Regions from separate parts of the Methylobacillus methanolivorans genome, predicted to be linked through region 3. Evidence: predicted binding sites of a transcription regulator. Region 3 holds the regulator's gene; each other region holds the start of a gene.
What was found. Region 3 encodes sigma-54, which starts transcription at its own class of promoters, with help from an activator protein. Its sites were predicted from a motif close to TGGCACNNTTCCTGCT; they were not measured.

Region 1: the regulator sigma-54 is predicted to act here: its motif matches at 3,245-3,260, upstream of ssuD (FMNH2-dependent alkanesulfonate monooxygenase).
Region 2: the regulator sigma-54 is predicted to act here: its motif matches at 6,375-6,390, upstream of LG202_RS02210 (glycogen/starch/alpha-glucan phosphorylase).
Region 4: the regulator sigma-54 is predicted to act here: its motif matches at 2,559-2,574, upstream of LG202_RS00990 (nitrate regulatory protein).

The regions. Positions count from the first base shown of each region.
Region 1 covers NZ_BAAILT010000002.1:608,019-615,835, reverse strand. Annotated here, with positions in the region: gene LG202_RS04100 (bifunctional O-acetylhomoserine aminocarboxypropyltransferase/cysteine synthase) at 1-691, shown strand, start outside; gene LG202_RS04095 (acyl-CoA dehydrogenase family protein) at 817-1,992, opposite strand; gene ssuD (FMNH2-dependent alkanesulfonate monooxygenase) at 2,036-3,193, opposite strand; gene LG202_RS04085 (acyl-CoA dehydrogenase family protein) at 3,560-4,768, shown strand; gene LG202_RS04080 (sigma-54 interaction domain-containing protein) at 4,840-5,889, shown strand; gene ribA (GTP cyclohydrolase II) at 6,028-6,657, shown strand; gene LG202_RS04070 (hypothetical protein) at 6,708-6,947, opposite strand; gene LG202_RS04065 (DUF748 domain-containing protein) at 7,050-7,817, opposite strand, start outside.
Region 2 covers NZ_BAAILT010000002.1:181,287-189,103, reverse strand. Annotated here, with positions in the region: gene LG202_RS02245 (GGDEF domain-containing protein) at 1-70, shown strand, start outside; gene LG202_RS02240 (endonuclease/exonuclease/phosphatase family protein) at 48-1,160, opposite strand; gene LG202_RS02235 (hypothetical protein) at 1,180-1,584, opposite strand; gene LG202_RS02230 (DMT family transporter) at 1,650-1,982, opposite strand; gene LG202_RS02225 (glyoxalase superfamily protein) at 1,985-2,356, opposite strand; gene LG202_RS02220 (RBBP9/YdeN family alpha/beta hydrolase) at 2,370-2,933, opposite strand; gene LG202_RS02215 (DUF4197 domain-containing protein) at 3,017-3,697, opposite strand; gene LG202_RS02210 (glycogen/starch/alpha-glucan phosphorylase) at 3,783-6,260, opposite strand; gene LG202_RS02205 (ExbD/TolR family protein) at 6,582-7,007, opposite strand; gene LG202_RS02200 (MotA/TolQ/ExbB proton channel family protein) at 7,004-7,753, opposite strand; gene LG202_RS02195 (energy transducer TonB) at 7,804-7,817, opposite strand, start outside.
Region 3 covers NZ_BAAILT010000003.1:115,609-123,425, forward strand. Annotated here, with positions in the region: gene ptsP (phosphoenolpyruvate--protein phosphotransferase) at 1-227, opposite strand, end outside; gene LG202_RS09420 (HPr family phosphocarrier protein) at 270-539, opposite strand; gene LG202_RS09425 (PTS sugar transporter subunit IIA) at 532-942, opposite strand; gene rapZ (RNase adapter RapZ) at 994-1,836, opposite strand; gene hprK (HPr(Ser) kinase/phosphatase) at 1,840-2,799, opposite strand; gene hpf (ribosome hibernation-promoting factor, HPF/YfiA family) at 2,908-3,237, opposite strand; gene LG202_RS09445 (RNA polymerase factor sigma-54) at 3,268-4,734, opposite strand; gene lptB (LPS export ABC transporter ATP-binding protein) at 4,754-5,476, opposite strand; gene lptA (lipopolysaccharide transport periplasmic protein LptA) at 5,562-6,101, opposite strand; gene lptC (LPS export ABC transporter periplasmic protein LptC) at 6,127-6,840, opposite strand; gene LG202_RS09465 (KdsC family phosphatase) at 6,850-7,374, opposite strand; gene LG202_RS09470 (KpsF/GutQ family sugar-phosphate isomerase) at 7,378-7,817, opposite strand, start outside.
Region 4 covers NZ_BAAILT010000001.1:216,861-224,677, reverse strand. Annotated here, with positions in the region: gene LG202_RS00995 (CmpA/NrtA family ABC transporter substrate-binding protein) at 1-819, opposite strand, end outside; gene LG202_RS00990 (nitrate regulatory protein) at 1,285-2,544, opposite strand; gene LG202_RS00985 (protein kinase domain-containing protein) at 2,678-4,405, opposite strand; gene LG202_RS00980 (formate/nitrite transporter family protein) at 4,458-5,270, opposite strand; gene LG202_RS00975 (ABC transporter transmembrane domain-containing protein) at 5,725-7,521, opposite strand; gene LG202_RS00970 (hypothetical protein) at 7,599-7,817, opposite strand, start outside.

The DNA of each region.
Region 1 (7,817 bases), on a different contig from region 3:
CGTGGACATCGTCGTGCACTCGCTCACCAAGTACATCGGCGGCCATGGCAATTCCATCGGCGGTGCCATTATCGATAGCGGCCGCTTCCCCTGGGGCGAACACAAAGAGCGCTTCACCAGCCTCAATACGCCAGATCCCAGCTATCACGGTGTCAATTATGTTGAGGCCCTGGGTGCCGCCGCCTTTATCGCCCGTGCCCGCGTCGTGCCATTACGCAATACCGGTGCCGCTATCAGCCCTTTCAACACCTTTCTCTTCCTGCAAGGCTTGGAGACACTCGCGCTACGTATAGAGCGCCATAGCGAGAATGCGCTCAAGGTGGCGCAATACCTGAAGCAGCATCCCAAGGTGCAATGGGTCAAGTATGCCGGGCTGCCAGACCACCCCGAGCATGCCCTGGTGCAACGCTATCTCAAGGGGCAGGCATCCGGCATTCTCTCCTTCGGCGTACAGGATGGCCGCGAAGGCGGCACGCGCTTCATCGATGCCTTGCAGCTATTCACGCGACTGGTGAATATCGGCGATGCCAAGAGCCTGGCTTGCCACCCTGCCACCACCACCCATCGCCAGCTCAGCGAGGCAGAACTCGCCAATGCCGGTGTGAGCGTGGATATGGTGCGCCTGTCGGTGGGTATCGAGCATATCGACGACCTGATTGCCGACCTGGAACAGGCCCTGGCCCAGGTATAACACCCGGACCGCCATCACCATGCCGGGCTTGCCCCAGCATAGTGTGCCTAGCCTGCTGCAGCAATAAAAAATCCCGGATTTCCGGGATTTTTTACTTATAGAATCAAATCACTAAAACTTAATCTTCAAGAATAAAATGAAGGATTGGGATATTGCTGGTTCAAGGCCCAATCGCCCAATTCACGCAGCTTAAAATCTACCGGGTCATGCAAGGTATACACCCGCAGGTTGCGCCAGAAACGGTCCAGCCGCAAAGCAGCCGTGGTGGCGCGCGCGCCCGTCACCTCGAACATGCGCTGGGTGATGTCCAGGCCGGCCTTGGTGGTGGCCACCTTGGCCGCAGTCACGGCCACCGCAAGCTCGCCCCGCTCTGCTGCCGTGAGCGCTTCGGCCCGGCCCCAGGCCAGGTCCAGCAGCTCGGCGGCACGGTTGGTCAGCAGCCTTGCGCCTTCCAGCTGTACCCAGAACTCACCGTAATGCAGCAAGGTATAGGGCTCGGACGCAATGTCACTCGCCAGGGAAGCAGACCAGACGCGCGACTGCTTGAGGGTATATTGCCGCGCCTCAGCCAGCGCCCCTTCAGCAATGCCCTGGTAGATGTTGGAAAAAATCAGTTGGGCGATAAGCGGACGCAGGCAGGCAAAAGGCGTGCTGAGCGGGCCGGGCTGCGTCAGCAACTCAGCCTCGTCCACCCGCACATGCTCAAAGTCAGCACTGCCGCTGTCGGTCTGGCGCTGGCCGATATTGTCCCAATCCTGATGCAGAATGATGCCTTGGCGCGTGGTCGGGATAGCGGCAATCAGCAGCTTTTGGCTCTCGGCATCGATGGCGGAGGCGATCAGCATATCGGAATCGGTAGCACCAGAACAAAAGCTCTTCTTGCCGTGAAACTCGCGCTGCCCGGCAACAATCTCGCTACTGGTGCGGGTATCCAGCGGGTTGAGCGCATTGCCCCAGAACCAGTTGTTTTTCGCAGTCTGGCGGAACCAGGGATGCCATTGCGCCTCGGTACCAAAAAGCCGTACTGTTGCCAGCATGAGGTGCTGGAAGGCAAACACTTGGGCGATCGAGCTATCCACACGAGCAAAGGTGCGTACGATATCCAGGGTCTCGGTCCAGCTGGCGCCCAAGCCACCCAAATCCGAAGGAATGATAAGCCCTAGTAGTCCACTGGCACGAATCTGGTCACGTTCAGCTTTGGGCGTGCCGCCTAATTGATCCCTGGTGACAGCTGTCTTGGCAAATTCGTTCGCCAAGGCCTGGGCTACAGTTTTGGGATCAACAGGCTCAGCAGGCCTCATCTCTGCCAAGGGTAATGCTTCAATTTGATTCAAGACTTTGCTCCTATTTGACTGCCGTCAGCTTACCTGCGGCTGGCGGGGGCACGATATCGTTCGCGACCATCTCGCCGAATGGGCCAGTAAGGTTAATACTACCCAGCGCACGCTGCTGGTCGATAGGTAGTAAAGGGAATAACAATTCAGCGACGCGATAAGCTTCCTCTAGATGTGGATAGCCCGAGAAGATGAAATAGTCTATCCCCAGTGCGGCATATTCCTGGATGCGATCTGCCACCTCTTGCGGGCTACCCACCAGTGCAGTACCAGCACCACCACGAACCAGGCCAACCCCGGCCCAAAGGTTGGGAGCCACGACAAGCTTATCGCGCCGCCCACCATGCAGGGAGGACATGCGACGCTGGCCTTCTGAATCGAAGCGCGAGAATGCCTTCTGCGCCGCAGCAATGGTCTCATCGGTAACATGTGAAATCAACTCATCCGCAGCCTGCCAGGCCTGCTCGCTCGTTTCGCGCACAATCACATGCATGCGAATGCCGAACTTGAGCGTACGCCCATGTGCAGCAGCCTTTGCCTTGACGATTTCTATTTTTTCCTTCACTGCGTGCAACGGCTCACCCCAGGTGAGATAAACGTCAATCTGTTCCGCTGCCAGCTCTACAGCCTCAGGCGAGGAGCCGCCAAAAAATAATGGTGGATAAGGCTTTTGCACCGGCGGATACATATTCTTGGCATTCTTGACCTTGTAATACTTCCCTTCAAAATCAACAGACTCGCCAGCAGCAACACCACGCCAAATCTTCAGGAACTCATCAGCCTCAGCGTAACGCTCCTCGTGGCTCAGAAAGCTGCCGTCACCATGCTGCTCATCCGGATCGCCTCCGCTCACGACATTAATCAGCAAGCGGCCATCCGCAATACGATCCAATGTTGCGGCCATACGGGCAGACACTGTCGGAGAAATTGTGCCTGGCCGGATCGCAACGAGGAATTTGAGTCGTTTGGTGAAATTGACCAGCGATGATGCTACCACCCAGGAGTCCTCGCACGAACGTCCAGTCGGGATCAGAACGCCCTTGAAACCAAGCTCATCCGCCGCCTGGGCCACCTGTTTGAGGTAATGGTGGCTGACGGCACGACCACCATGGCTCGTGCCCAAATAGCGGCTATCGCCATGAGTAGGAAGAAACCAGAAAATATCCATCTTGCTGTCCTTGTCTGAGTAAACACATCAAAAAACCAACTACCCAGTTTCAGCAAGCTCCATGCCATCAGCTAAGTAAATGTTTTTTAAACACTTATAAAAACCACTTTTCAAGAACTGCTGCTTAATCAGCAAGAAATTGCTCAATTGCTGATATGCCAGCACACTGCCTCTGAAGAATAACGCGCCGGTGCTGATTATTCAGCAACAGTTAACAATACAGATAGCAACAGCTCTTCCTCGGGACCAAGCCCAGATTGGCCTGGCAGGCTGCTTCCCAGGCAGCAGCAAATCAATCAGCCCCCTGTACTGAATTTTGGCACGATAGCTGCTACATCCTTATTAATTAACTGACGGATATAACTTTTGGCTATTTCAAATATTAAACTGCAGGGCAACATCGAAGAGCCGCAAGCGCTATCTATTCGAGATATTACGCAAGCGCTGGTGGCCGAGTTCCGCCTCACCGCTGTGGAACGTGACGAAGCAGGTGGCACACCGAAGGCCGAGCGTGACCTGATTCGCCATAGTGGCCTACTCGCTTTATCCATCCCGAAACATGAAGGTGGCCTGGGGGCCAACTGGCAGGATGTCATGCAAGTCGTTCGAGAGTTTGCCCAGGTAGATAGCTCTATTGCGCATGTGTTTGCCTTCCATCACCTCATGCTGGCAACCATCAGGCTATTCGCCCGCCCGGACCAATGGCAGCCTTGGTTTGAGCATACCGCACGCCTGAACTGGTTTTGGGGTAATGCGCTTAATCCATTGGACGAACGCACTATCAGTCGGCACGTAGGTCACTGGTATGAATTTTCCGGTAAGAAAAGTTTTTGCTCTGGTGCGCTAGATTCAGAAATGTTGATTGTTTCTGCCTATGCCCAAGATACACGCGAGCTGGTTGTTGCCGCCCTGCCGACAGGCAGGACGGGGATCAGTGTATTGCAGGATTGGCACAACATCGGCCAACGCCAGACAGATAGCGGCAGCGTCAATTTCGAGAAAGTACGTGTCGAGGCTAGCGATATTTTGGCTGACCCTGGGCCGCTCAGCACACCCTTCTCTTGCCTGCGCCCATTGCTCGCCCAATTAATCCTGACAAATATCTATCTTGGCATTGCGGAAGGTGCCTTCAACGATGCGCGCCACTACACACTCAATGAAGCAAGGCCTTGGCACCGCTCTGGACAAGAGTACCCAGCGGACGATCCTTACATCCTAGCGCATTACGGCGAGTTCTGGGCGAGCCTGCAAAGCGCACGTGTGCTTACCGACATCGCTGCCCGCAAATTTGACGAAGCATGGAGTAAGCAAGAGCAATTGACAGAGGCTGAACGCGGTGAAGTCGCTATCGACATCACCTCAGCCAAGATTATTGCCACACGCATCGGGCTAGACATTACCAGCCGCATGTTCGAGGTGGCTGGCTCGCGCGCCACCCATGCTGGCCTAAGGCTAGATCGGCACTGGCGCAACCTGCGTACCCACACATTGCACGACCCTCTCGATTACAAAATCAAGGAGCTAGGCGAATGGGCACTGAAACAACAGTACCCGACGCCAACATTCTACTCATGAACTTACTGGACAACGACTATATGGGACTGACCCATCGCGAATTTGACAGCATTTACTCGAAAGAGGACGACATGAATTTGTTAACCCTACCCAACTCCCAGTCGCTCAGCACCTCAATACGTGCCACAGCCCAGGTGTTTGAAGACCCGAAATCGCTAGCGCTTCTTGCACGCATTCAGCAAATAGCACCTAGCGATGCCAATGTGCTGATCATTGGAGAAACCGGCACAGGCAAGGAACTGATCGCCCGCCATGTGCACGATCTCAGCCATCGCAAGGGCAAGCCTTTCGTCGCCGTCAATTGCGGTGCTTTCTCCGAGACGTTGGTAGAAAGTGAACTATTTGGCCATGAAAAAGGCGCATTCACCGGCGCATTCTCGGCCAAGACAGGCTGGTTCGAGGCTGCCAATGGCGGCACCATTTTCCTTGATGAGATTGGTGACTTGCCCTTGAGTATCCAGGTCAAATTGCTGCGCGTATTGCAGGAGCGCGAAGTCGTGCGTTTAGGCGCACGCAAGCCGACACCAATAGATGTACGCTTGGTTGCTGCGACCAACGTGCGACTGGAGGAAGCTGTATTAGCCGGGCATTTCCGCGAAGACTTGTTCTACCGCCTGCGCGTCGCACATCTGGAAATTCCTACCCTGCGTGACCGTCCTGGCGACATCCTGCCCTTGGCGCAATATTTTGTGAGCGAATACCGCCGCCGCCTCGGCTATGGCGAAGTAGAAATCGACGAGGATGCAAAACGCAAATTGCTTGCACACGCATGGCCTGGCAATATCCGCGAACTAGAAAATGCAATTCACCATGCACTGCTGATTTGCAAGGGCAACCGGCTGCGTAACGAGGACTTGCAACTATCGTCCATGCAATTATTCCACCGCAGCCGCCATGAACATGATGGCCATGGTGGTAGCGACTCACTGCAACATGCCTTGCATCAGCTATTTGAAGCCGGACACGAAACTCTTTACGAACATATAGAAGATACTGTCGTCCGCACAGCCTATCACTATTGCCACAATAATCAGGTGCAAACAGCACGCTTGCTGGGAGTCAGCCGCAATATCGTGCGGGCAAGGCTGATCAAGATGGGCGCAATTTCTGCGCTGAAATAATCCTGGATATTAGCGATGAGCCGCCGTTGCATCATCACAGCACGGCGGCACCCAATAAAACGGTAGCATCAAGGGCTGATTTACTTTAATCTGCCTATCTGCATTTTGCAGCAGCATTCAACCATAGCACTACTCGACATGAGCACGATCAGTAAAATTTCTTCCTCTACCCTGCCTACCAAGTACGGTCAATTCATCATCCATGTCTATCACGATATACAAAGCGGCCAAGAACATGTCGCATTGGTGGCAGGCCATGTGCTTAATAATGATAACGTCATGGTGCGGGTGCATTCAGAATGCCTGACGGGCGATATTTTCTCTTCTAATCGTTGTGATTGCGGCGAGCAATTAGTGCTGGCACAAAGCATGATTGCCGAAGCAGGACAAGGCGTTCTGCTGTATCTCAAGGGACATGAAGGGCGCGGCATCGGCCTTGCCAACAAGATCCACGCCTATGCACTGCAAGACCAAGGGTTGGATACTGTCGATGCTAATCTGCATCTGGGTCTACCGATTGATCAGCGTAGTTATACGGCTGCCGTAGATATTCTCAAGGATCTGGGCGTGCACTCCTTGCGCCTACTCACCAATAATCCAGAGAAGGTATCCAGCCTGCAACAAGCTGGGTTGACCATTCATGAACGTATTCCACTGGTGATCCAGCCTAACCAGGATAACCTGCAATACCTACTGACCAAGCGCGACAAACTAGGGCATTTTTTCTCGCAGGCAGAGATGCAGAGCCCAGATTTTGGCGAGCTGTAATTAGCGAAGTACACAAATAAAAAGAGCGGTTAACCGCTCTTTTTATTTAATCAATTGAAATTCCTCTTCACATGATGCAGATGATAACCATGCTGCTCAATATCCTTGATAATCAGGCTGGCATCATAATCTTGGTGCCTATCCTCTTTGTTCACCTCGACATCAGAAGTCTGGTGAATCAACTTGGCATAATCCGGGTCTGACACATCCACCTTGGAAACATCAGCCCCTGCCCTCACCGAGATATATTTATTACTACTGGTCGCACTCTTATAGATATCGACTTTCATGATGATCTCCACCTGGTTGATATTCAAAAAAGCATTGCTAGCCAAGCTATTTACCCTGATATGACCACATGATCAAGAAGAAGTGCCATTGCTAGTGCAGTGTTAGTCCTTCCGCTCCACGCCCAGCTCCAGCGGCATCTTGACCTCATGTTCATCCGTCGAGATTCGATTTAAAGGCTTCACCTGCACTTTGCCAGTATCCAAGGATAATGTCTCCAATAGGTAGCGCCGCACAGCCTCCTGACGTGCATTTGCCAGCGCCTCAAGCCACGATGGCTCCAACTTGGCTTGCTTGTTGAGGGCATCTAGCAATTTTTCATAATAAGCAGCGTCATCTTTCTCCTGTTTGATGCTGTCACGGGTTTCAGGTGCCAACTGCTCCTTGCCAAGCTTATCCAGTGCTGAACGTACTTTTTTATTGTGGGTATCAACTGGCCCCGGCTTTTCACCAGGCTGTAGCTGGATACCCATTTTCGCCGCAACCTGGTTACGCACAAACTGCACCTGCAAGGCACGACCATCGGCCTTGTCATCAAGCACTGGAGCCACTTGCAATACCAATGCAGGCCGCTTGGCCAAGGCCTCGCTGATGACCTTGAGCTTTTCCTGTTCTGGTGGTGCAAGTTCAGCACTACCTGGATCAAACACCAACGCTTCCAGCTTATCCGAGCTAATACCGAGCAAGTTGCCCAACGCACGGAACGGCGAGGTCACCAGCTTACCCAGTACATTGACGATCGCCTTCCAAACGATTTTGCCATAGCTGAATTCAGGATCATCTAAACTGCCTGCGACTGGCAGATCAAGATCAATGACGCCGTTGCTATCCTCAAGCAACGCAATCGCCAGGTCTAGCGGCAAGTTAACCGC
Region 2 (7,817 bases), on a different contig from region 3:
AGCCGATTCGGCACTCTATCAATCCAAGCACCATGGGCGTAACCGCATCACATCGGCCCAAGCGGCTTAACGCTTGCTGAAACCTCGAAACCAGACTGCTCGGCTTTTTCCACCCCTTCTTCCACTTTTTCTTCTGCTTCCTCCTGGTCGTCAGGCGATGCCAATTCTGGTGTGTGAACAAACTCCAGGTGACGTTCCAACTGCAGATGAGTGAATACCGGGAAGTGATCTGAGCCAATATGCGGCAAGCGCTGCATTTTTACCAGGCCAAAATCGGTGCTATGGAAGATATGATCCAATGCCCAACGCAGGAAAGGGTAATCCGCGTGATAAGTGTTGATATGATGACGCCCCTTACGCGGATCAAGCAAACCACTTACGCGCTGGAAAAGACGCGTGGTACGCGACCAAGCCACGTCATTGAGATCGCCCATCACGATCACGCTACCCTCCGTATTGCCAACCTCACGCCCCACAATCAATAACTCCGCATCCCGCAAAGTAGAATCAGGTGCCTCGGTGGGGCTAGGCGGCTCGGGATGCAGGCAGTGCAGCCTGACTGGCGCACCACAAGGCAATATCACCGTCGCATGGATCGAGGGAATTTCCGGGCTCAGCAAAAACTTCACCTCTGGCGTACGCAAGGGCAAGCGGCTATAGAGATGCATACCATAGAGATTATCCAGCGGCACCCGCACCACGTGAGGATATTCACGTTCAATCGCCGTCATGGCCTGTTCCCATATGCGGTCTGACTCCAGCGTCAGTAGCACATCAGGCTTGAGTAGCCTGACTTGCTCAATCAGCTTGAAATGCTGGTTATTCGTCATCAGTACATTGGCGACTATCATGGACAATTGTTTGTCGGGTCGATAATGCCGGGGGTCAATCACCTTGACTTCATCAGGCCAAAGATGGGTATAAGGGATCACCATACGCAACTGATGCCACAAGGCCAGCAACAAGGCTGCCAACATGCCCCAGCGTAAGGGCGACCATGGCGCTTCTATCAGCATCAAGGCCAGCAGTGCAAGCAAGCCAAGGGTAATGATTTGCAAGCGCGGAAAATCTAGGCCACGAAACCACCACTCATTGCGACGCACCAAAGAGCCGAGCGTCAACAACACGGTCAATGCCGATAGGCTATAAGCCAATATCATGGGAGCAGGCCCTCAGTGGCTACATCTGCGGCGGCAAATGCCAGATCCAAGCCGCCACAGCCAGCAGTGCCACGACCAGCACCATGGTCATTCTGGATAACCGGCCAAGACGGCGGCGACTATCTTCCAGGTTGGCAACAAGTTGCTCATGCTGATCAGCCAAAGTTTTCAATAATTTAGAAGACTCCACCATCTGGGTTTGTAGTTTGGCTAGCTGCATTTCCAGCGACTGAACGCGGGCCTCCCTGTCATTAGCGTTATCCAGCTCGCTGTAAGGCACATCATAAGCCTCGGGCTCCTGATATTCCTGCTTGCCAGAGACGGCGTGCCAAAACTTTCTCGCCCCATCTGCAATCTCTGGGGCCTTACGAATCACTTCAATCCAGGGAACCACCTTTAATACCGTCAGCCATGGTGCAGCCACTATTTATTCCTTTCGTGTTGGAGGGTACATACCCTGAATACGCAATCACATGCTGCGTATTGATTTCAATGGCCAGTCGTCCTGGAAAATAATTGCATCACCACAACGCCAGTGATGATCAATGCCATGCCGATGACGGCTGGCAAATCTGGCTTTTGCCCATACAACACTAGTGCAATTAACGTCACCAAGACAATGCCTAACCCCGACCAAATCGCGTAGGCAATGCCAACCGGAATGCTGCGCAAGGTCAGTGCTAAAAAGTAAAATGCCAAACCATAGCCAACCACGACCAACACACTGGGCAGCCATTGACTAAAGCCATCGCTGGCCTTGAGAGCCGAAGTAGCGATCACCTCGGCAACGATGGCAATCGCCAGGTAGATCCAGTGCTGCATATTCACGGCTCTGTCACGGTCACAAAGTTCAGCCGGTTGCCATCGAGGTCCACCATCAGCATATTACGCACACTTGGCCCAAGATCATTGCCAGGTGGCTCAGTCACATGCAAGCCCTGCTGCAGGAACTCAAGGTGCACTGCATCGACATCATCCACGTAAAAATGTACTAATGCGCCAAAAGCACAATCGCCAGTGTGCTCGGTGAGGAATACCTGCATGTCATCCCGTGCAATCGCGGCAAAAAAGGGTAACCCCGGCTCGAATTGGTGGGTCCACAATTCACGGAAGCCGAGTTTTTCATAAAAGGGTTTGCTCAGTGCATAAGAAGCCACACGCACTGCAGGTACGACTTGCTGGGTTACTTTCTTCATGCTCCCTCCTCGCTCATGTGGCTTGCTCACGCATGCGTATCATCACATCGTAAAGTGCAGGAAATTCGGTAAAACCATCCTGTGCCATGAAGTGCCCACCACGCTCAAATAACTCCCAATCTGCATCAAGTTTTTCGGCCAAGCGTAATGAATAAGGGTAAGGCACGATGTGATCATCTTGAGCCGCCATGACGATGCGCTGTGGCACTAAGCGAACCAGTTTTTCTGCATCCAGTGGCGCTGCGCTGAATGGATCCAGCACTGGCAGGAAACTTAATGGTTCAGCGAACCCAGACACCAGAGCCATACCAGCTACGGCTTGCTGTTGATCCTCAAGATAGCGCAGCAAAGTAATGCAACCCAGACTGTGACCAATCAAGTAAGTCTGGCTACCCAGTTTTATATTGTCGCGTAGACAATCCAGCCAGGCATCAATATCCGGGTGATCCGGTGCTGGTAATGCCAGCACCTGTACCTCAAAATCCTGCTGCTCTAATGTACGCTTGACCCAGGGAAACCAATGGCTTTGCGCTGAAGCCTGGTAACCATGGATGATATAGACGCGGTGCGTTTGCATGCTGTTCCCCACATACTGAATATGTGGTTAGAACAATTGACAGGCTTTAGTTCGCAACGATTGCTCAGCGCACAATAAAAAAGCTATTTCACTGCCCCAAACACTTTCTTGAGTAAACTGCTTGCCTGGCCCATTGGGTCCTGGCGAATGGCCTTTTCTTCCTCAGCCATCATCAGGTAAACACCATCCAGCGTTTTTTGCGTCACATATTGCTCAAGGTTAGCCTGGTCCTTGCCCACCAAGCCATATTTACTGCCCATCTCGGCAAAGCGATTATATTGCTTTGCGAGGTCTACATCTTGAGTAGCCTTTTTCACGATAGGCAGAAACTTATCTGCCATAGGGCCGGAGGTAGTCTTGCGAAAATATTGCGTCGCCGAGTCCTGCCCGCCTGTCAGGATATCCTTGGCGTCCTGCACGCTCATCTGCTTGACGGAATTAACCAGCAAGGCCTTGGCCTCAGGTACAGCAGCCTCTGCTGCCTGGTTCATTTTAACCACCAACTCATCCGCCTGCTTGCCCATGCCAAACATGCGCATGGCTTTTTCCGCTTTTTGCATCGACTCAGGTAAAGGGATTTTCACCTGCGGATTATTGAGAAAGCCGCCCGCCTGGCCCAATTGACTGACAGCTCGCTCAGCGCCTTGGGTCAGTGCCTGTTTCAGGCCTTGGCTAGCGTCAGCATTGCTAATACTGCTCAAATCGAGCGCAACGGCATGACTAGAAAATGCAATAAACGATAAAGCAGTGACAAAATGGCGCATAGCCCCTCCGGTAGTATTGAGGTAGAAGATCATTCTACCTCTATTGGCGGGCAATGCGCGATGACCGCGAAGTGCCTTCAAGACTTTATTCTGCGGGTTTGACGTTCCAGATGTTCTCCGCATACTCACCGATAGTGCGGTCACTGGAAAACTTGCCAATCCGCGCCACATTGAGGATAGCTTTACGGCTCCACTCCTCCTCATCCTTGTAGAGCTGGCCAACCGCATCCTGGGTTTCGATGTAGCTGGCATAATCTGCCAACAAAAGATATTGGTCGCCTTTGCCAAGCAAGGTATCGCCGATTGCTTGATAACGATCCGGCTCATCAACGGAGAAGAAGCCATTGGTGATCATATCCACTGCCTGCTTCAGCTCGGGGTTGCCATGGTAATAATCCCAAGGATTGTAATTGTTAGCCTTGACCTCGGCCACCTGCTCCGTCGTCAGGCCAAAAATAAAGATATTCTCTTCACCCACCTCTTCGCGTATTTCCACATTAGCGCCATCCAGCGTGCCAATTGTTAAGGCACCATTCAGCGCCATCTTCATGTTACCGGTACCTGAAGCCTCGGTCCCAGCAGTGGAAATCTGCTCTGACAAATCACTGCCAGGGAACAATAGCTCAGCAGCCGATACTTCGTAATTGGGGTAGAACACCACCTTAAGCTTATCGCCTACGGCTGGGTCCTCATTGACGATAGAAGCAACATCGTTGATCAAGCGGATGATCAGCTTGGCAAGCCAGTAGCCAGGTGCCGCCTTGCCGCCAAAAATTACAGCTCGCGGCGTGACATCCTTGGCCTGCCCGCTACGAATGCGGTTATACAAGGTAATAATATGCAGAACGTTGAGAAGCTGGCGTTTGTATTCATGAATGCGCTTGATTTGTATGTCAAACAAGGCCTTCGGATTGAGTTTCACCCCGGTTACATGCTCAATACGCTTGGCAAGCCGCTGTTTGTTGGCATGCTTGACCGCACGAAATGCCTTGCGAAAATCGGCATCCTCTGCCAATGGCTCCAATGCGCGCAGCTTATCCAAACCATGATGAAAATCCTTGCCAATTACGCTTTCCAGCAAGTGAGTCAAGCCCGGGTTGCATTGATTGAGCCAACGCCGCGGGGTAATACCATTGGTGATATTAATGAATCGACCAGGGAAGATGCGGTTGAAATCAGCAAACAGCGTAGATCGCAGCAATTCGCTATGCAATGCTGCCACCCCGTTAACAGTATGACTGCCAACCACGGCGAGATGCGCCATGCGCACCCTGCGACCATGCTCCTCGTCAATAATGGAAACTCGCGTCAATAAATCTGTCTCGCCCGGGAACTTGTGGTTCACCATCTGCAGGAACTCGTGGTTGATACGATAGATAATGCCAAGGTGGCGCGGCAGCAGCTTGCCAAACATCTCCACCGGCCAGGTTTCCAGCGCCTCCGGCATGAGAGTATGGTTGGTATAGGCAAATACTTTTTCGCTGATTTTCCAGGCTTTTTCCCAACTGAGGTGATGCACATCCACCAATTGGTACATCAGCTCAGCAACAGCAATGGCGGGATGTGTATCATTGAGCTGGATCGCCACCTTGTCCGGCAATACGCTCCAATCATCATGCTTGGAAAGGAAGCGGCGCAAGATATCCTGCACCGAAGCCGAGACGAAGAAATACTGTTGCTTGAGGCGCAACTCCTTGCCCAGCACAGAAGTGTCGTTGGGATATAGCACTTTCGAGATATTCTCGTAGGCATTGCGCTCCTCGACGGCCTTCTCGTAGTTACCGTCATTAAAATGTGCAAGGTCAAACTCACGCGCCGCCTTGGCAGACCACAAACGCAAGGTATTCACGGTTTCCGTGTCGTAGCCAGGTACTGGCATGTCATAGGCAATCGCCAGCACGCTTTCGGCATCGACCCAATGGTATTCCGTGCCCTTGGCAGTCGGGAACTCCACCACCTTTCCATAAAACCTTACCGGATACTGGCTTTCAGGGCGCTGGAACTCCCAGAGATTGCCGTATCGCAACCAATTATCGGGGTTTTCCACCTGCTGCCCCTGGCTAATCGACTGGCGGAACATGCCATATTCATAACGAATGCCGTAACCTGTCCCGGGAATATCCATGCTCGCCATGGAATCCAAGAAACACGCCGCCAATCGTCCCAGGCCGCCATTGCCTAGCGCAGCATCATTCTCCAGCTCCACAACATCTTCCAGCTTGTGACCCAAGGCCTTCAAGCCTTCCTGCACTTCGCCCTCAATGCCCAGATTCAGTGCAGCGTTCTGCATCATGCGCCCCAGCAAGAACTCCAGCGAAAGGTAATACACCCGCTTCGGGTCCTGGGCATTGTATGCCTCGGCAGTTTTCACCCAGCGCTCGACCACATGGTCGCGTACGGTGTATCCCGTTGCCACATACCAATCACGTGGCGTGGAGGCTTCACTGGTCTTGAATGCAGAAAAAATCAGGTGATTCTGCAACGCCTGGGCGATGGGGGTTTTCTCGGTAGTAATCACAGGCGTGGAGGCTTTGGGCTTCTTGGATTCTTTTGCAGCAGTCATTGGCGTCTTTCCGTGTGAGTTTACAAAATGCCACCCGTTGGCTTGAGTGCAGCAGCACATAATGAATGGCCAACATGAAATTCATGCGAAGCTTGATGTCACTGTTTAAAAGCGAGCAAAAATCAGGCCATTGCGGGAACAATAGGTCGGGCAGACTCCAATCTGCCACGATCACCACAGGTGAACTCTTTTACAAGACTACATGAGCAACAAAAAGTTGAACAGCAAACGTAAAAACATTGCAGGAACAAAAACCAATGGGAACAGCAGAAACGCGAAAGGCCGGTTTCCCGGCCTTGTGTGTGATCAATGCAAGATTGCTTATTTGGGTGTAGGGTCGCTGACGAAACCCAGTTTTTGCACGCCAGCATTTTGGGCATAGGCCATGACTTCTGCCAACACCTGGTAACGAGTTTCCTTGTCGGCACGAATATGCAACTCTGGCTGAGGCTCTTTATTCGCTACTTCATGCAGTTTTGCATTCAGCTCTTCCAGCGTTACGGTTTGGTCATTCCAATACATTGTGCCTGCTGGATCAATCGCTACATCAATAATATCCGGCTTTTCCGGCGATGGTTGGCTGGTTGCTTGCGGCAAATCGATCTTGACGGCATGCGTCAACAAAGGCGCGGTAATGATAAAAATCACCAGTAATACCAACATCACGTCTACAAGCGGCGTGGTGTTGATCTCGGACATGGGGCGACTATTGCCTTCCCCACCACCAATGCCACCACCAGCCATCATGCTGTCACCTCTTTCAGCTTGGCACCGGTGCGCACAGCAGCTGCACCAGCAGTCGTCTTGCTACTAGGGTTCAGAGGAGCACCAGTGGTCAGCAGGATATGTAAGTCATTGGCAAAGCCTTCCACCTCACCAAGAATCAGGCGGTTGCGACGTACTAGCGCGTTATAGGCCAATACCGCAGGAATCGCCACAGCCAAACCCAGCGCTGTCATGATCAATGCTTCACCCACAGGGCCTGCCACCTTGTCCAGGGTTGCTTGGCCACTTTGGCTGATGCTGGCCAAAGCGTGGTAAATACCCCACACCGTACCGAACAAGCCGACAAATGGTGCCACGCTACCTACCGATGCCAGCATGGTCAAGCCATAATCCATGCGTTCACTTTCGGTGGAAATCTGGCGGCGCATGGCACGAGCGATAAACTCATCCTTGTTGCAAGCCTCTTCCACATTGTGTGCTACATGCGCCTGGTGGTGCTCGGCCGCATCTATTGCCTGGTTAGCCACGCGCGAGACAATGGTTTCACCGCTGTTGTGGCGCAAGGCAGATTCGATTGAAGGTGCTTGCCAGAAATGGTTGCTGTATTCACGGTTGGCACTGCGTATGGTCAAGGCCTGATAAAACTTGGTCACCATGAGATACCAGCTTGCCACCGACATGAAGACCAGCACAACTGCAACCAGGATGGACACTGGCCCACCGTCCAGAATGAAGTCCAAGCTGCTAAATTCGTATGCATTTTCCATATTGCATTAATCCTATATGTGTAAAAGTATGACTAACCTGGTTAAATTTGCTAATCCGAGATGG
Region 3 (7,817 bases):
GCCGGGGCATTGGCGGGCAATTGCTCACGCACAGCCTGTAGGTCTTGCCTGACGCGCTCCAGCGCTTTCTCGAAGCGGATAATCTCGGCCACCAGGGCCTTTTTCGGGATCTGGTAATGCACCACTTCCACGAGGGCGTTGGTGACCAGGTGGGCGTTGCCGATGGCGATGCCGCCGGACACACCAACACCGTGCATGGAGAAACTGACCTTGTTACTCTGGGCCATAATCGGGTTATTCCTGAGGGGAGAGGAAAAACATGATGGATATTATTCTGGTTCGCCAAAACGGTCATTGATGAGCTTGACCAGCGCATCCATGGCGGCCTGTTCGTCGCTGCCGTTAGTTTCCAGCGTCACCTTGCTGCCCTTGCTGGCCGCCAGCATCATCACGCCCATGATGCTCTTGGCATTGACCCGGCGGCCATTGCGCTCTATCCAGATTTCACTGGCATGCTGGCTGGCGGTCTGCGTCAGCTTGGTCGATGCACGGGCATGCAAACCCAGTTTGTTGATGATTTCTATTTCTTGTTTAATCATGATGCTGACATGCGTCCTTGGAAAAATGTACGACCCCGTCACGTCCACCGCTGATGGACTTATCAACCAGGGTCATGATGTTGTTGCCCTGCCGGTAGGTGAGCGCACGCACCAGCATGGGCAGGTTAACCCCGGCTACGCCTTCGACATGGCCGGGAATCAACAGATTGGTCACCAGGTTGCAAGGCGTGGCACCGTAGATATCAGAAAGTATCAGCACCCCCTGCCCTTCGTCCAGCTCCCTGATCATCTGTTGCGCCTGTGGCAACAAGCCGCCTGGATCATCATGAGTGCCCACACCAAGTTGCCGCAATAATGGCGGGCGCGAGCCCATGACATGGCTTGCACAGTGAATCAGGCTTTCACCCAGCGTACCGTGGGCGATGATGAGTATTCCTATCATGCTCTTGCTTCCTGTTGTGGCAATGTGGCTACCTGCATGTTGCAGACCACGCTAATGCTGCTCCAATGACCGGTGCCTCACCAGCACACGATGTTGCTGATGGCGAAAATAACGTGCCAATCGCTCTGCTAGGTAGACCGACCGGTGCTGACCTCCAGTGCAACCAATCGCTACTGTCAGGTAGCTGCGGTTATCAGCAATAAAGCCAGGCAACCAACGCTCAATGAAATGGCGAATATCGTGATACATATCGTGCACGCTCTCGTGCTGCTCAAGAAAATCGCACACTGGCTTATCCTGCCCGGTTTGCGGCCTGAGCTCGACATCGTAATAAGGATTGGGCAAGCAACGTACGTCAAAGACATAATCCGCATCTAGCGGAATGCCATGCTTGAAGCCAAAAGAAGAGAACAGCAAGATCAACTCGCCATTTTTCTGGGTAACAAATTCCTTGACCCAATGGCGTAAGGCATTGGCGCTAAGGTTGCTGGTATCGATACGCAACCCCATGTCAACCAAAGGCTCCAACAGATGGCGCTCGTAGCTGATGCTTTCAGCCAAGGTGCTGGTGTCGTTGCTCAACGGGTGGCGGCGGCGCGTCTCGCTGTAGCGCTTGACCAGTGTCTCGACATTGGCCTCAAGGAACAATACCTGCACATCGATGCCTTCGCTCTTGAGCTTGCGAATATTGCCAGGCAAGGCCTCCAGTGAGGCACTACGGGTATCAATGCTGATCGCCACTCGCTCATGCTGCACCTGGCTCAAGTGCTCAGAGGTTTGTGGCAACAAGGTGGCAGGCAGGTTATCGATGCAATAATAGCCGCTGTCTTCCAGCAACTTGAGTACGATGCTCTTGCCTGAGCCTGAGAGACCGGTAACGATAACGAGCTGCATGGATTAATCCGCCTGGTGTTTGAGCTTTCTTGCCGTGCGCGCCATTTCACGATGCTGGCGCTGCATGAACTGCTTGGTGCCGTTGATGCCACGCAGCAAGAGCATATGATTACGCACGGCCACCTCGACCAATACCGCAATATTGCGCCCGGCAGCCACCGGGATCACCACCTTGGGGACTTTCACATCGAGGATTTGCTCATGTTGGGATTTAATCTTGAGCCGATCTAGCGGCACCATGGTATCGGCCATTTCCAGTTGCACGATGAGATCCAAGGGCTTGGTTGGCTTGACAGCGTTATCGCCAAACAAGGCACGGATATTCAGTACGCCCAGCCCACGCACTTCGAGAAAATCCTGCAGTAACGGCGGGCAACGCCCTTCGAGCCGGTCAGGCGCAATACGATAAAAATCGACAATATCATCGGCAACCAGCCGATGGCCGCGTGAAATCAACTCCAGCGCCAATTCGCTTTTACCAATGGCTGGCGTGCCCTTGATCATCAAGCCAAAGCCCTGCACCTCCATAAAAACACCATGCTGGCTTTCCGATGCAGCAACCGCTTGCGCAAGGTAGTGGCTCAACACATCCATCAGGCCAGGGCTACGCAACGGGGAGGTAAACAAGGGCGTGCTAAATTCATCCGAGGCTGCCACCAATTCATCCGGAGCCTCTTCGCCATTGGCGACAATAATCGCGGCCAGGTCAGCAGAAAACAGATTCTTGATCGCCTGGAGCAATTCGCGCGTCTTGAGACTGCGCAAATAATCCATTTCGGCACATCCCAGCACTTGTACACGGTTGGGATGCACAAAATTCAGGTGTCCAACCAAGGCCAGTGATGGCTTGGTCACCGTTTCACTCGTGAGGGGGTTATCACCGCCAGCTAACCCTGATACCCATTTCAGCTTGAGTTTGCGGCGCGTATCCTTGTAGAGCTGGGTAACACTGATTTCAGCCATGTGTGCTTAATACCTTGGAGGAAAACAAGGGAGGAAACTGGCTGCCAGAGTACCAAATCCATGCATGAATCATTGATCTGGCACTCTTTTGCAGCATTTCAATGGGAGTTATTCAACTGCCTGCTGGTGCTTGAGGCCTCCAGATGCCTGATTATGGTTGCTGACTTTTTCCTTGTGCTTCACTACCTGGCGATCCAGCTTGTCAGCCAACGAGTCAATCGCGCTATACATGCTTTCTGCCCCGCATTCAGCGTGCAGGTCGTTGCCCGGCACATGCAAGGTGGCTTCCGCCTTCTGCACCAGCTTCTCCACGCTCAGCGTCACCTTGAGGTCGATCACATGATCAAAGTGATTGCTGAGTCGGGCCAGCTTGGACTGCACATATTCGCGCAGAGCTGGTGTAACGTCGAGATGATGTCCGGTCAGATGCAAATTCATAACGCTCTCCTTACTTGAAAAACGCGCAAATCAAAGCGACTTGCGCTGGTTGGCCGCGGGTATCTGTAGAGACTCGCGGTATTTCGCTATGGTTCTTCTTGCAACAACTATGCCTTGTTTGCCAAGGATGTCGGTAATCTGGTTATCAGACAGTGGTTTTTTCGGGTTTTCCTCGCTCACCATCTGCTTGATCAACGCACGAATCGCCGTGGCAGAGCACGCCCCGCCCGATTCTGTCGCCACATGGCTGCCGAAGAAATACTTCAATTCGTAGACACCACGTGGTGTGAGCATGTACTTGCGCGTTGTCACGCGTGAAACAGTGGACTCATGCAAACCAAGTTCGTCGGCAATCTCGCGCAGCACCAATGGGCGCATCGCTACTTCACCGTGCTCGAAAAAGTTGCGTTGCCTATCTACAATCGCCTGCGACACGCGCAAGATGGTGGAGAAGCGCTGCTGGATGTTCTTGATCATCCACTTTGCCTCTTGCATCTGGCTCATGAGATATTGACTCGAACTATCGCGGTTGCGTTTCAGGATACCGGCATACAGCTGATTGATACGCAACTTAGGCACGACCTCATCATTGAGGCTGGCAATCCAGATGCCCTTGATCTTCTTCACCACGATCTCATGCTGGATGTAATGATCCGAGGTGATATGGCTGAACTCTCCGCCTGGACGAGGATTAAGCTGGGTCACCAGTTGCTGCACGGTTTTCAGCACATCGTCATCGCAATGCAACAGCTTACGCAAGCGTGTGTAGTCGCGGCTCGCGAGCAAGGGCAAATGTTGCTCGGCAACCTTGATGGCCAGATCAACATAAGGCGTATCTTCTGGCAGCGCACGCAGTTGCAGCGCAAGGCACTCTGCCAAGTTACGTGCACCGATACCGGGCGGATCAAGGTTCTGGATATGCTTGAGCGCTGTTTCCAGCTCCAGCTGGTCTATTTCCAGCTCTTCCGGCATCAGTTCTGCCAGCTCTTCCAGGGATTGCTCAAGGTAACCATCATCATTGATGGCATCCACCAGCACCATTGCCAGCGTTTGGTCACGCTCAGACAACGGCAGTAGCTTGATCTGACTTAACAGGTGCTCGCGCAGGGTGAGATTGACTGCCTCCTGGAAGCTGAAGTCATTGTCATCATCATTGTTGGAACCGCCCTCTTCCCAGCGGTTGCTGCCCTGGAAAGATTCAAAATAATCATCGCCACCACCAAATTCATCAACACGTGGCACATCTTCGCTCGCAGGCGCAGGTGTATCGCTAGCTGGCGTAGCTACCGCGACATCCGGTGTGGGGCTATAACTTTCCGACATTTCAGCCGCACCATCAGGGCCATCAACACGCTCCAGTAATGGGTTGGCCTGCAACAGCGACTCCAACTCCTGGTTAAGCTCCTGCGAAGACAGTTGCAACAGCTTGATCGACTGCTGCAACTGCGGCGTCAATGCCAGGTTCTGGGAAAATTTTAGCTGTAGACTTTGTTTCATCTCTCTAATTCTGCTTTGACTACAGGCGGAAATCCTTGCCCAAGTAAACTTCTCTGACACTTTCGTTATGGATGATCTCGCCGGGTTTGCCTGATGCAAAGACACGGCCTTCATTCACGATGTAAGCCCGATCACAGATACCCAATGTTTCACGCACATTATGGTCAGTGATCAACACGCCGATGTTACGCTCAGTCAGAAAACGTACGATCTTCTGAATATCCAACACCGCAATTGGGTCAATCCCGGCAAAAGGCTCATCCAGCAAGATAAAGCTGGGGTTGGTGGCCAAGCATCGGGCAATTTCCACGCGGCGACGCTCGCCGCCGGACAGGCTCACCGCCATGCTGTTGCGTATATGGGTGATATGGAGCTCTTGCAGCAGAGATTCAAGCTGCTCCTTTTGCTGCTCAGCCGTCATGTCCTGCAACTCAAGGATCGCCTGGATATTTTCCGTCACCGTCATCTTGCGGAAGATTGACGGTTCCTGAGGAAGATAGGCCAATCCCATGCGTGCACGCTGATGGATAGGCATGCGGCTCAAATCCTTGCCGTCGAGCAAAATGCGTCCGCCATCCAGAGGGACCAAGCCCACCATCATGTAGAAACTGGTGGTTTTACCCGCGCCGTTTGGCCCCAGCAAGCCCACCACTTCACCACTATTGAGTTGCAGCGAAATATCCTGCACCACCGTGCGGGACTTATATTTCTTGCGCAAACCTTCTACGATTAATTCACTCATTTATGCAATATCTATCGATGCCATCTCTAATCAAACACAGTACCCTGGCCCCTTTATCACCAGACCACTGCGCTTATCATCAGTTTCAGGGAGTCTCTGTGGCTGGCTTCTTCTTGGGCTGAATAATGGCGCGCACACGTCCTGTAGGCGTTGCAGGTGTCGCCGCCTGGGAGCCACCGCTGATCACCTCGGCATATTCAGCATTGGCGTCATACATGATGTAGTCGCCGTGCACGATATCCTCGCCGCGCTTGACCCATGCCTTAGTGAATAACTGCACCTTGTCCATGCGTCCATCATACTCTATCCGCTGACCACTGCCTTCCATGTATTCGTTCTTGCCGTCACGCTTCTGCTTGAAAGTGGTTGGGTTGCCATAAGAGGTGCTGTGTTGAAAGCCTTCCTTATCTTCACGCACAACCAGCTTGTCGCCACGGATCACCAATGTACCCTGGGTCAGGATCACATTGCCGGTATAGGTACTGGTCTTCTTTGCATCATTCACCTGTACCGAATCAGCCTCCAACTCGATCGGCTTATCCCGGTCTGCCTTTTCGGCATAGGCAGTCGCTGACAACATGCCGATCAATAGGGCAGGCAATAAGGAACAACGCAAGTTGCGCATAGGGTCTCCGCTGAAGAATATCGTTCTATTTGGTTTTAGTTGGCTGCTTGGCATTTTTACTATTCCCGGCTGGGGTAGATTTGCTGGACTTGCTGGCCGCTGGCTTGGCGGCAACCTGCCTAGGCTTACTGGCAGCCTTGGGCTTACTTGCCTGCGGCTTGGCCGCAGGGCGCTCATAATGGCTACGCACTCGCTTATTGAGCTGGATGGTTTGATTCTTCTTGTCGTAATACATCCCCACCGCGTGCACGACGCTCTTTGGCCCCTGGGTAATGACCACTGGCTGGTCAGTAGATGCGATTTCCTTATCCGGCTCCACGCGCAGGTATTGCGTTGTCAACGTCATCTCTGGACGGTCAGCAAAGGCGGGCCTGACCACGCGCACATCATCGCGGAACTCGACCACATCGCCCTTGCTGGACACATGGCCTCGCTTGCCCTCAATCGTCGTCGTCGGCTTGCCAACGCCAAACTGGGTAAAATGTGGATTGGTCAGCTCGGTACTGTCATCATCTGGGTAATGCCGCATTTCAGATGCCTTGAGGATATGGCTAATCGCTCCCGTCGCATCGGTCTTGGTGGTGACAAAATTATTGAGGATGTAATCCGGGTCATGACGTGTACTGCCATCCACGCGCGGCTCCGGCGGCTGCACCGTGCGGTCAATCCACAGCGTGATCAAGGCCAACAGGCCCAGCACGGCTAGTGGAAACAGGATGGTGTTGGTACGTCCTTGCATATCGCTTGATTATTTCAAATAAGGCGCCATTTGGGCATCAAACGTGCCTTGCGCCTTCATCAGCATCTCACAGACCTCACGCACCGCACCAAACCCTGCCTGGCGCTCGGTCGTGTAGTGGGCATATTCCTTCACCAGCGGCATGGCATGCGGCACGGTGATCGCCAGGCCAGCACGTCGCATGGGCGGGATATCGATGACGTCATCGCCCATGAACAGGCATTCCTCGGCAGAAACCCCCTGCTTTTCCAGCAAGTCGTTGAACGCCTCAAGCTTGTCATCAATGCCCTGGTAGATAATGCTGACGCCAGTGTTCTCGGCACGCTTGACCACGACATTGGACTTGCGCCCTGTGATGTACGCCATGCGGATGCCAGTGTTCTTGAGCATCTTCATGCCCAGGCCATCCTGTGAATGGAACACTTTGTATTCCAGGCCATCATCACCCAGCATTAAGCCACCATTGGTCAAAATACCATCCACATCGAACACTGCTACCTTGATGCGCTTTGCGCGCTCTTCTACTGAAACCACGTTCTATACCACCTTTGCCATCAAGAGGTCGTGCATATTGAGTGCGCCGACCAGGTTACCTTGCTGATCAACGACCAGCAGGCTGCTAATTGAATATTGCTCCATTAATGCCACGGCATCGACTGCCAATTGTTCGGGCGCAATCGTCTGCGGGTCAGCATGCATCACATCACCCATGCTAGTGCCGTGAATATCAATCCCGGCCTCAAAAGCACGGCGCAAATCACCATCCGTGAAAATCCCGACAGGCTTACCTGCCTCATTGAGCACGGCCGTCATGCCCAAGCCCTTGCGCGACATTTCCAGCAAGCCATCTTTGAGACTGCTGGCGCGAGGTATTCCAGGCACATCATCGCCACTACGCATCACGTCTTGCACATGCAGCAACAAGCGTCGACCAATGGAGCCACCAGGGTGCGCCAGCGCAAAATCCTCGCGAGAGA
Region 4 (7,817 bases), on a different contig from region 3:
GGCAACGGCAGGGCGGTTGGCGGTGGCGTCGATATAGCGGCAGGCTTCCAGGATGGCCTTGGTCAGCGCCAGCGCAGTGTTCGGGTGCTTGGCGACAAAGTCTGCGGTGGTGCCCAGCACCTTTTCCGGGTGGTCTGCCCAGATATCCTGCGAGGTGGCTGCGGTAAAGCCGATCTTGTCGTAAATCGCCCGCGCGTTCCACGGCTCGCCCACGCAGTAGCCATCCATGTTGCCGATACGCATATTCGCCACCATTTGCGGCGGAGGCACGACGATGGTTTTTACATCCTTGAATGGGTTGATGCCATAGGTGGCCAGCCAGTAGTAAAGCCACATGGCATGGGTGCCAGTAGGGAAAGTCTGGGCAAAGGTGAAATCGCGGTTTTCATTGTCGAGCAGGCGCTTGAGCGTTTGGCCGCTGGTGACGCCTTTTTCCTTGAGCTGGTTGGCCAGCGTGATGCCTTGACCATTGTTGTTCAGTGTCATCAGGACGGACATATCCTTCTGCTGACCACCTATGCCCATCTGTACCCCATAGACCATGCCATACAGCATATGCGCGGCATGTAGCTCGCCATTGGCTACCTTGTCGCGGATAGCGGCCCAGGAGGCCTCCTTGGAAGGCGTGATCTTGATGCCATATTTCTTGTCGAAGCCCATTTGCGCAGCCACAACCACCGGGGCACAGTCAGTCAAGGGTATAAAACCGATTTTCACTTCGGTGAGTTCGGGAGCATCCGAACCTGCTGCCCAGGCTTGCTTATGAAGAGCAGAGGGCACCATGTTCATCATGGCGGCAGCGCCTAAAGTGCTGGCCATCGCCTTGTGAAAGAATTGGCGCCTGCTGTTGTTGATACCGTCGCCATGGGGAGTGGATTCAGGTAATGATGGATCTGGTTTGGCAGTACTCATTTTATTGGAATTGCTCATCCTGGCGGCTCCTTGAATCAATCGAAAATGAAAAGCGTAAAAACAAAAAAGGCGTCCCGATTGCAGACGATCTGTTGTCTGTAATCGGGACGCCTTTGTCCTGGGTTTTTCAAGCCTTGTGGCTTGCCATCAAATTACCGTGTGGCTCTTGAGGTTGCCATCATCAAACGCTGGCAACCGCCATTGGCCACCACTGTTCATTTAGGCATTAGCAAATGCCGTGCCAGGGATGGGGTTGTTTTTAAGTTGTTGATTGTTAAATTATTTTATTGGTAAATTTGAATCTTTCAAGGAGTGGGCCATCAACATGCTTCGCACCACCCAAGTGCGGGTGCACCATCTTTAGTGCCCTGATCAAGGTGTTTTTTGCTTGGCTAGGATGTTGTCTGCTACATCAATAATCTTGCGGTTTTGCTCCATGGCGGTACTGCGCATGACTTTATAAGCCTCCACTTCGCTGATGCCTAGCGTGCTCATGAGCACGCCTTTGGCTCGTTCAATCTGTTTTCTCTCTGCCAGCGCCTTTTTGGTTTCAGACAGTTCGTTTTCAATTTCGGCAATCTGCTGTGACTGCTGCTGCAGTAAGGAGACGATGGATTCCATGGGGTAGGGATGCTGGTTGTCATGCGCGAGAAAAGTGTAGGCGTTTTCCACCGGGATGGAGAGGTTATAGAAAGCGCTATCCAGTGTGGCTGGGTGGCGGCGCATCTTTTCCAGATATTGACGCGTTTTTGCCAAGTCACTTTTCGCATTGCTGACCAGGGTTTCCAGCATGTCATGCATGCCATTGATCAATTGGCACTGCATATGCCAGATATCGCTGAGACGTTGGCTGCAAAGCTCGAACCAGGCATCGCCATCATGCGCTTGCACGGCTTGGCCATCCTTAGCGTGGGTAAGCTTGTCACGGTATTGCTGATGTAGGTGGTGGGTGCTGGTATCCTTCGAGGCTGTCCATGCTTTTTGCAACGGATTGCCACCAAACTGGCTGAACAGCTCGAAGTGCCTTTCCTGCAAGGCGATCAGCTCCAGTAGCTTGTGCTGGTGCTCTTGCTGGATATGGCCAGAGCCAAACATGTAGGAGCCCACGGCGCGTTCTTGCCCGGCAAATTCCTTGCCCTGTACGAGGTTGTAAAGCGCCAGCAGGTAGGTGGAAATCTGGCTATTCACGGCATTGTCGGTAATGTCAAAAATCAGCGAGATCAGGCTACCGATAAAGCGGTTGAACGACTGTATGCAGTCGGGAAATGAAATCTTGTGCAACGTCACCTGGTGACGCAATGATTTCAGTTGATCAAACCCTAGCAATATCCATGAAATCAGGGTGAGCTGTTTGGCATCAACCTGGTTGTTATGGCTCAGGTGGCGCTGCAATGCTTCTCGGAATTGCAGTTCCAGGCTCTGGTTTTGCTCAATGATTTCACTGCGCTCCTTGCCGAAGCGCTGGCCTGCTGAGGCTAGGTAAAGGCAGCTTGCACCGCGCTCGGTCTGAATCTGGTGGATGATCAGGCCAATCGTTTCGACAAAGCCGGTGCATATCGAGAGCCGCTCAAGCTCATCGATATGCCGCATCTTGGCCAGGATAATAGTTTGGTCTGGGGAAATGTCTCTCATGGTATTCATTCAGTAGCAAAAATCATGCGCAGTGTCATTGTGATCTGGCTGATCAAGGGTAATGGATAAAGCGCTTGGAACAATGACAATGCGGAGTAGTAGTTGATGAAGCCTTTGTGCTAGTGCATGTAACTCAGGAGAGTTGGATGATGTACAACAGGCTGATGACAAGCATGAATAATAACAGGCTTGTGATTTTCCAGAACAGGAGAGGATTCTTTTCCAGTAATCCGCCCCGGTGGCGATGGAGGAAGCCCTGGTTGGGGTGCCTCAGGTCGTGGATGAATTCTGACAAGGCTTGATAGCGTTTTTCTGGTTCTGGATGTACGGCTTTGGCCAGTGCATCATCCACCCAGGATGGTACGCTGTCGTGAATATGGATGGCCGATAGGTAGGATAGTCTTTGCAGTTGTCCACGAGACTTGAGTTTGGCGACCTGGGTGCCATACGGTAACTTGCCCGTGAGCATCTGGTAGGCGATGACACCGAGTGAGAATTGGTCTGATAACGGCGACCCGGCATCGCCGAGGAAATATTCAGGTGCCATGTATTGAATAGCGCCAGGAATGGGAGAGTTTTCCGCGAGATGGCACTCTTCCAGGCCTGCGACCCAGACGCTGCCGAAGTCGATGATTTTGACGACGCCATGGTGGTCTATCATGATATTTTCCGGGCGCAAGTCTTGGTGCAGCATCTCGGCACGATGAAAGGCCTGCAAGCCCTTGGCAATTTGCTCGACAATGCCGCGTACCGTTTCCAGGTCCGGTTTGGGATTGTCCCGCATCCACTGCGCCAGAGTGATGCCCTCGATGAACTCCATCGCGACATAGAGATAATGTGGCTTGCGTTCGCGTTTGCACGGTTTTAGCACATGTGCATTGTTGATGCGCCGTGCCACCCATTCTTCGAGAGTAAAACGGTTGAGCTGCGCTGGATTTGCACTTAGGTCGGTGGATGGCGTCTTCAGCGCTACTTGCCGGCCTGAATCACGATCAATCGCGAGATAAAGGTGGCTACGATGGCTGTGATGCAGCTCCCTGACGATATGATAGCCGTCGAAATCCGTCCGTGCTTCCAGCAATGGCGGGGCAGGCAGGCTTGAGTGGGGTAATAGCGGGTTGGACTGGCGTTGGTCAAGATGATCTATCCTGACAATTTGCACTGTCAGATTGTCCTGGCTGCCACGCTCCAGGGCTTGTTCCACAATTCGCCGTGCAGCGGCATCAAGGTCATACGGGTGGTCGGTGATGGCGGTGGCAATCAATGTTGCATCTGTATATTCATATACGCCATCTGAAGCCAGCAGGAAGATGTCTCCTGTCTCGATGGGCATGGATAGGTAGTCGATCTCGATCTGCGGGCCTGTGCCTAGTGCGCGACTGAGATAGTTTTGCTCTGCATTGATGACGACCCTGTGATCCTCGGTGAGCTGTTCCAGGGATTGGCCGCTCAATCTGTAGATGCGGGTATCGCCAGCATGAAAAAGATGTGCCTGGTTGGATTTGATGACCAGGGCGCTGATGGTGCAGACGTAGCCCTTGTCCCGGTCATAACGATACTGGCTACGCCGGGTCTGTGCATATAGCCAGGAGTTGATCGCATTCAGGACGCAATGTACGGCGTGCTTGACGCTCCAGGCATCGGAGGTGCAGTAATAGTCACTCAACAGGTTCCTGATGACAGATTCGCTGGCTACTTGGCTGACAGTGCTGCTGCTGATGCCGTCAGCCAGCGCAACCACAATGCCTTTAGTGGTCAATTGGTGGCCTTGCGGTACACATGCACCATGAAAATCCTGGTTGATATCCTTGTGTCCCCGGTCAGAGTGCTGGCCGATGGAAATACTGAGTGTGTTGTCCATATTGCTGTGCCGGGGCGACGACGTCGATGTCTAGTCATCGCCCCGTGAACAATTAACGCATGCTGCGCTTGGGTGCTGTCTTGATGTGGGTGGAGTACAAGGTCAGCCCAGTGAAGGCCAAGCCACCGACCAGGTTGCCGAGAACTACAGGTAATTCGTTCCAGATCAGGTAATCCATGATGGAGAAATTACCTCCCATGATGAGGGCAGAAGGGAAAAGGAACATGTTGACGATGGAGTGCTCGAAACCCATGGCAAAGAACACCATGATCGGCATCCACATTGCCATTACCTTGCCGGAAACGCTGGTGGAAATCATGGCACCCACAACACCGGTGGATACCATCCAGTTACACATGACGGCACGAATAAAGACGGTCAGCATGCCCGCCGCGCCGAACTCGGCATAGCCCAGTGTCCGTTTTTCACCGATGCCGGCGATGATGGTGCCAATCTTGTCCGGTTCTGTTGCAAAGCCAAAGGTAAAGACGATGGACATGAACACTGCAACGGTAAATGCCCCGAGGAAATTGCCGACAAATACCAGCCCCCAGTTGCGTAAAATGCCTTTGACGGTGACGCCAGGGCGTTTGTCGATCAAGGCCAGTGGCGTGAGAACGAAAACGCCGGTGAGCAAATCGAAACCCAGCAGGTAAAGCATGACAAACCCGACAGGAAACAGTATGGCACCGATCAACGGGTAGCCAGTTTGCACCGATGCTGTGACAGCAAATACGGCAGCCAAGGCCAGGATGGCACCTGCCATATAAGCGCGGATGATGGTGTCCCGGGTGGACATGAAGATTTTGGATTCGCCGGCATCGACCATTTTGGTCACGAACTCTGATGGTAGTAGATAAGCCATAAGTACACCTCGTTAAAAATAAAAAAGCGTCCACTCCTGATATCCCTGGTAAGGAACACCTGAAGTGGACGCCGTTGTCCTATCGTGATTTTTTGTGGAGTGTTGCGCTACATTCGCATGATCAGCGCCCCCGTTGGCGCTATCTCATGCAGTACATCCAGTATCAAAGCCAGCAAAAAATGTGCCGGGGTTTAGCACTGACACAATGCCGGTGATGGCAGCATCCCATGCACGCTTTGGATCATGCAGATTGATTGATACGGGAGACAGGCGGTTGCGGCGATATCGTGGCGTGAATCGTGAGATATCTAGTAATAACAAAGGCGGGATGCGCGTGGTGGCATATGAGTCCGCCCTGGGTTTGCCGCCGTGAGCTTAAGGTGAGGGAGCTGCTAGGTTATTTGCACGGTTGTGGTGCATTTGTGTAGGTGGGGTGATTTATTATGGTGCACGCTCACGGTTGGATATCCAGTTGCAGTTTCGCCAAGCGGCTATAGAGCCCGGATTGCCGCCTTAATTCGTGCGGGGTGCCTGTTTCAATGATGCGACCTTGCTCCAGAACCACGATGCGATCTGCGTTCTGAATCGTGGCAAGGCGGTGCGCAATAATCAGTGTGGTACGTCCTTGCATCGCAATATCCAGCCCCTGTTGCACCAAATTTTCAGATTCAGCATCCAGAGCGCTGGTGGCTTCGTCCAGCAATAGGATAGGTGCGTTTTTGAGAATGGCGCGTGCAATCGCAATGCGTTGGCGCTGCCCGCCGGAGAGCCGGGTGCCACGTTCTCCCAGGAAAGTGTTGTAACCCTGTGGTAGGTGCTCAATGAATGTATGCGCTTGTGCCGCCTGAGCTGCACGCTTGATTTCCTCGTCGCTGGCATCCGGTCTGCCGTAGCGAATGTTTTCCAGTGCATTGGCAGAAAAGATCACCGGATCCTGCGGTACGATGGCGATCATGCTTCTCAGTGTGCTGAGCGAGAGGCTGCGGATGTCCTGACCATTGATGGTGATGGTGCCCTCATGAATATCGTAGAAGCGCAGCAAAAGCTGGAATAAGGTGGTTTTGCCTGCACCCGATGGCCCGATCAGGGCCACGGTTTCGCCCGCATTGACTTCAAGGGAGATTTGATCAAGCGCTGCCTGGTCAGGTTTTGATGGATAGTAAAAGCTTACTTTTTCCAGCCTGATGCTTGCCGTGCTAGGGGTTGGCAATGCAATTGGCACGGATGGGTTGTGAATAGCAGGTTCGCTGTTGAGCAGCTCTAACAAGCGTTCGGTAGCACCAGCTGCGCGCATAATGTCACCCCAAACCTCGGCGATGGTGCTGACGCTGCTGGCCACCAAGGCGGCATAGAGGATGAAGGATGCCAACTCGCCGCCCGAGAGCTCGCCTTGCGTGACTTGGTGTGCTCCCAGCCACAAGACAAAAATAATGGCCGCACTGATGCCTGCAATGACAAAGGCCGCCAGGAATGCACGCACGCGAATGCGGCGAATGGCAGCGTGAAAGCTGGTTTCCACACTGTAGTGGAACCGCTGGTTTTCACGAGCCTCTTGGGTGAAGGCTTGCACGGTTGGTATGGCATTGAGGATTTCCCCGGCCATGGCCGAGCTGTCGGCAATGCGATCTTGTGATTCACGCGAAAGCTTTCTTACCGAGCGGCCAATCAGCAGTATAGGCAGTGTCAGTAACAACATCAGCCCGAGGTTCAGGCTGAACAAATACCAACTTGTGATCGCGAGCATGATCATGCCGCCGATAAATTGGAACAAGCTGCGTAAACCCAGGGAAATCGAGCTGCCAACTACGGTCTGGATCAGTGTTGTATCTGCACTTAAGCGTGAGAGTACCTCGCCGGTTTGCAAGGTTTCAAAAAACTGGGGCGATTGCATGAGTACCCGTTGATAGACCAGGGTACGCAGATCAGCAGTGACTCGCTCGCCTATCCATGACACGATGAAATAGCGGCATGCCACGATCAAGGCCCAGACAATCACCAGGCCGCAAATGAAAATAAAATGCCGGTTGATATCCTGCATGCTTTGCGAAGTAGCAGAGTCCGTGCGAAACCCTTGGTCGATCAGATCGCGAAACGCCCATGGCACCAGCAGCAAAATGGCAGAGGCCAGGCTGAGCAAACAGAATGCGAGCAGGATTTGCCAGCGGTAAGGCCGTAATAACGGCCACAGTTCACTGAATAATCGTAAAGGACGGCTTGGGGATTGCAGGATGAACCTCGCTTTGGCTTGCACGGGATGTCTAGCATACCGCACTGGGCAAGGTTGGGGTAAGCAGGGTAGTCGCCAAATGGGCTACCCTGTTACAGGATTTACCGGCCCTTGCCGCTGATGGAGCCGCGATTGAAGTCCTTGTCTCCAGGTGCAATACAGCGCCCGATGCCAAAGACGCCACCTTGTGTGCCGGGAGGGCAGCCCTGATTTTCTGGGTATTGCTTGGCAATCTTGTCGGCTTCAGCTTTTTTCACCTTGTCGACATATTCCCACTTACCATTCGGATGCAGCAGGATTTTGTCCCCGCTCGCCGTCGT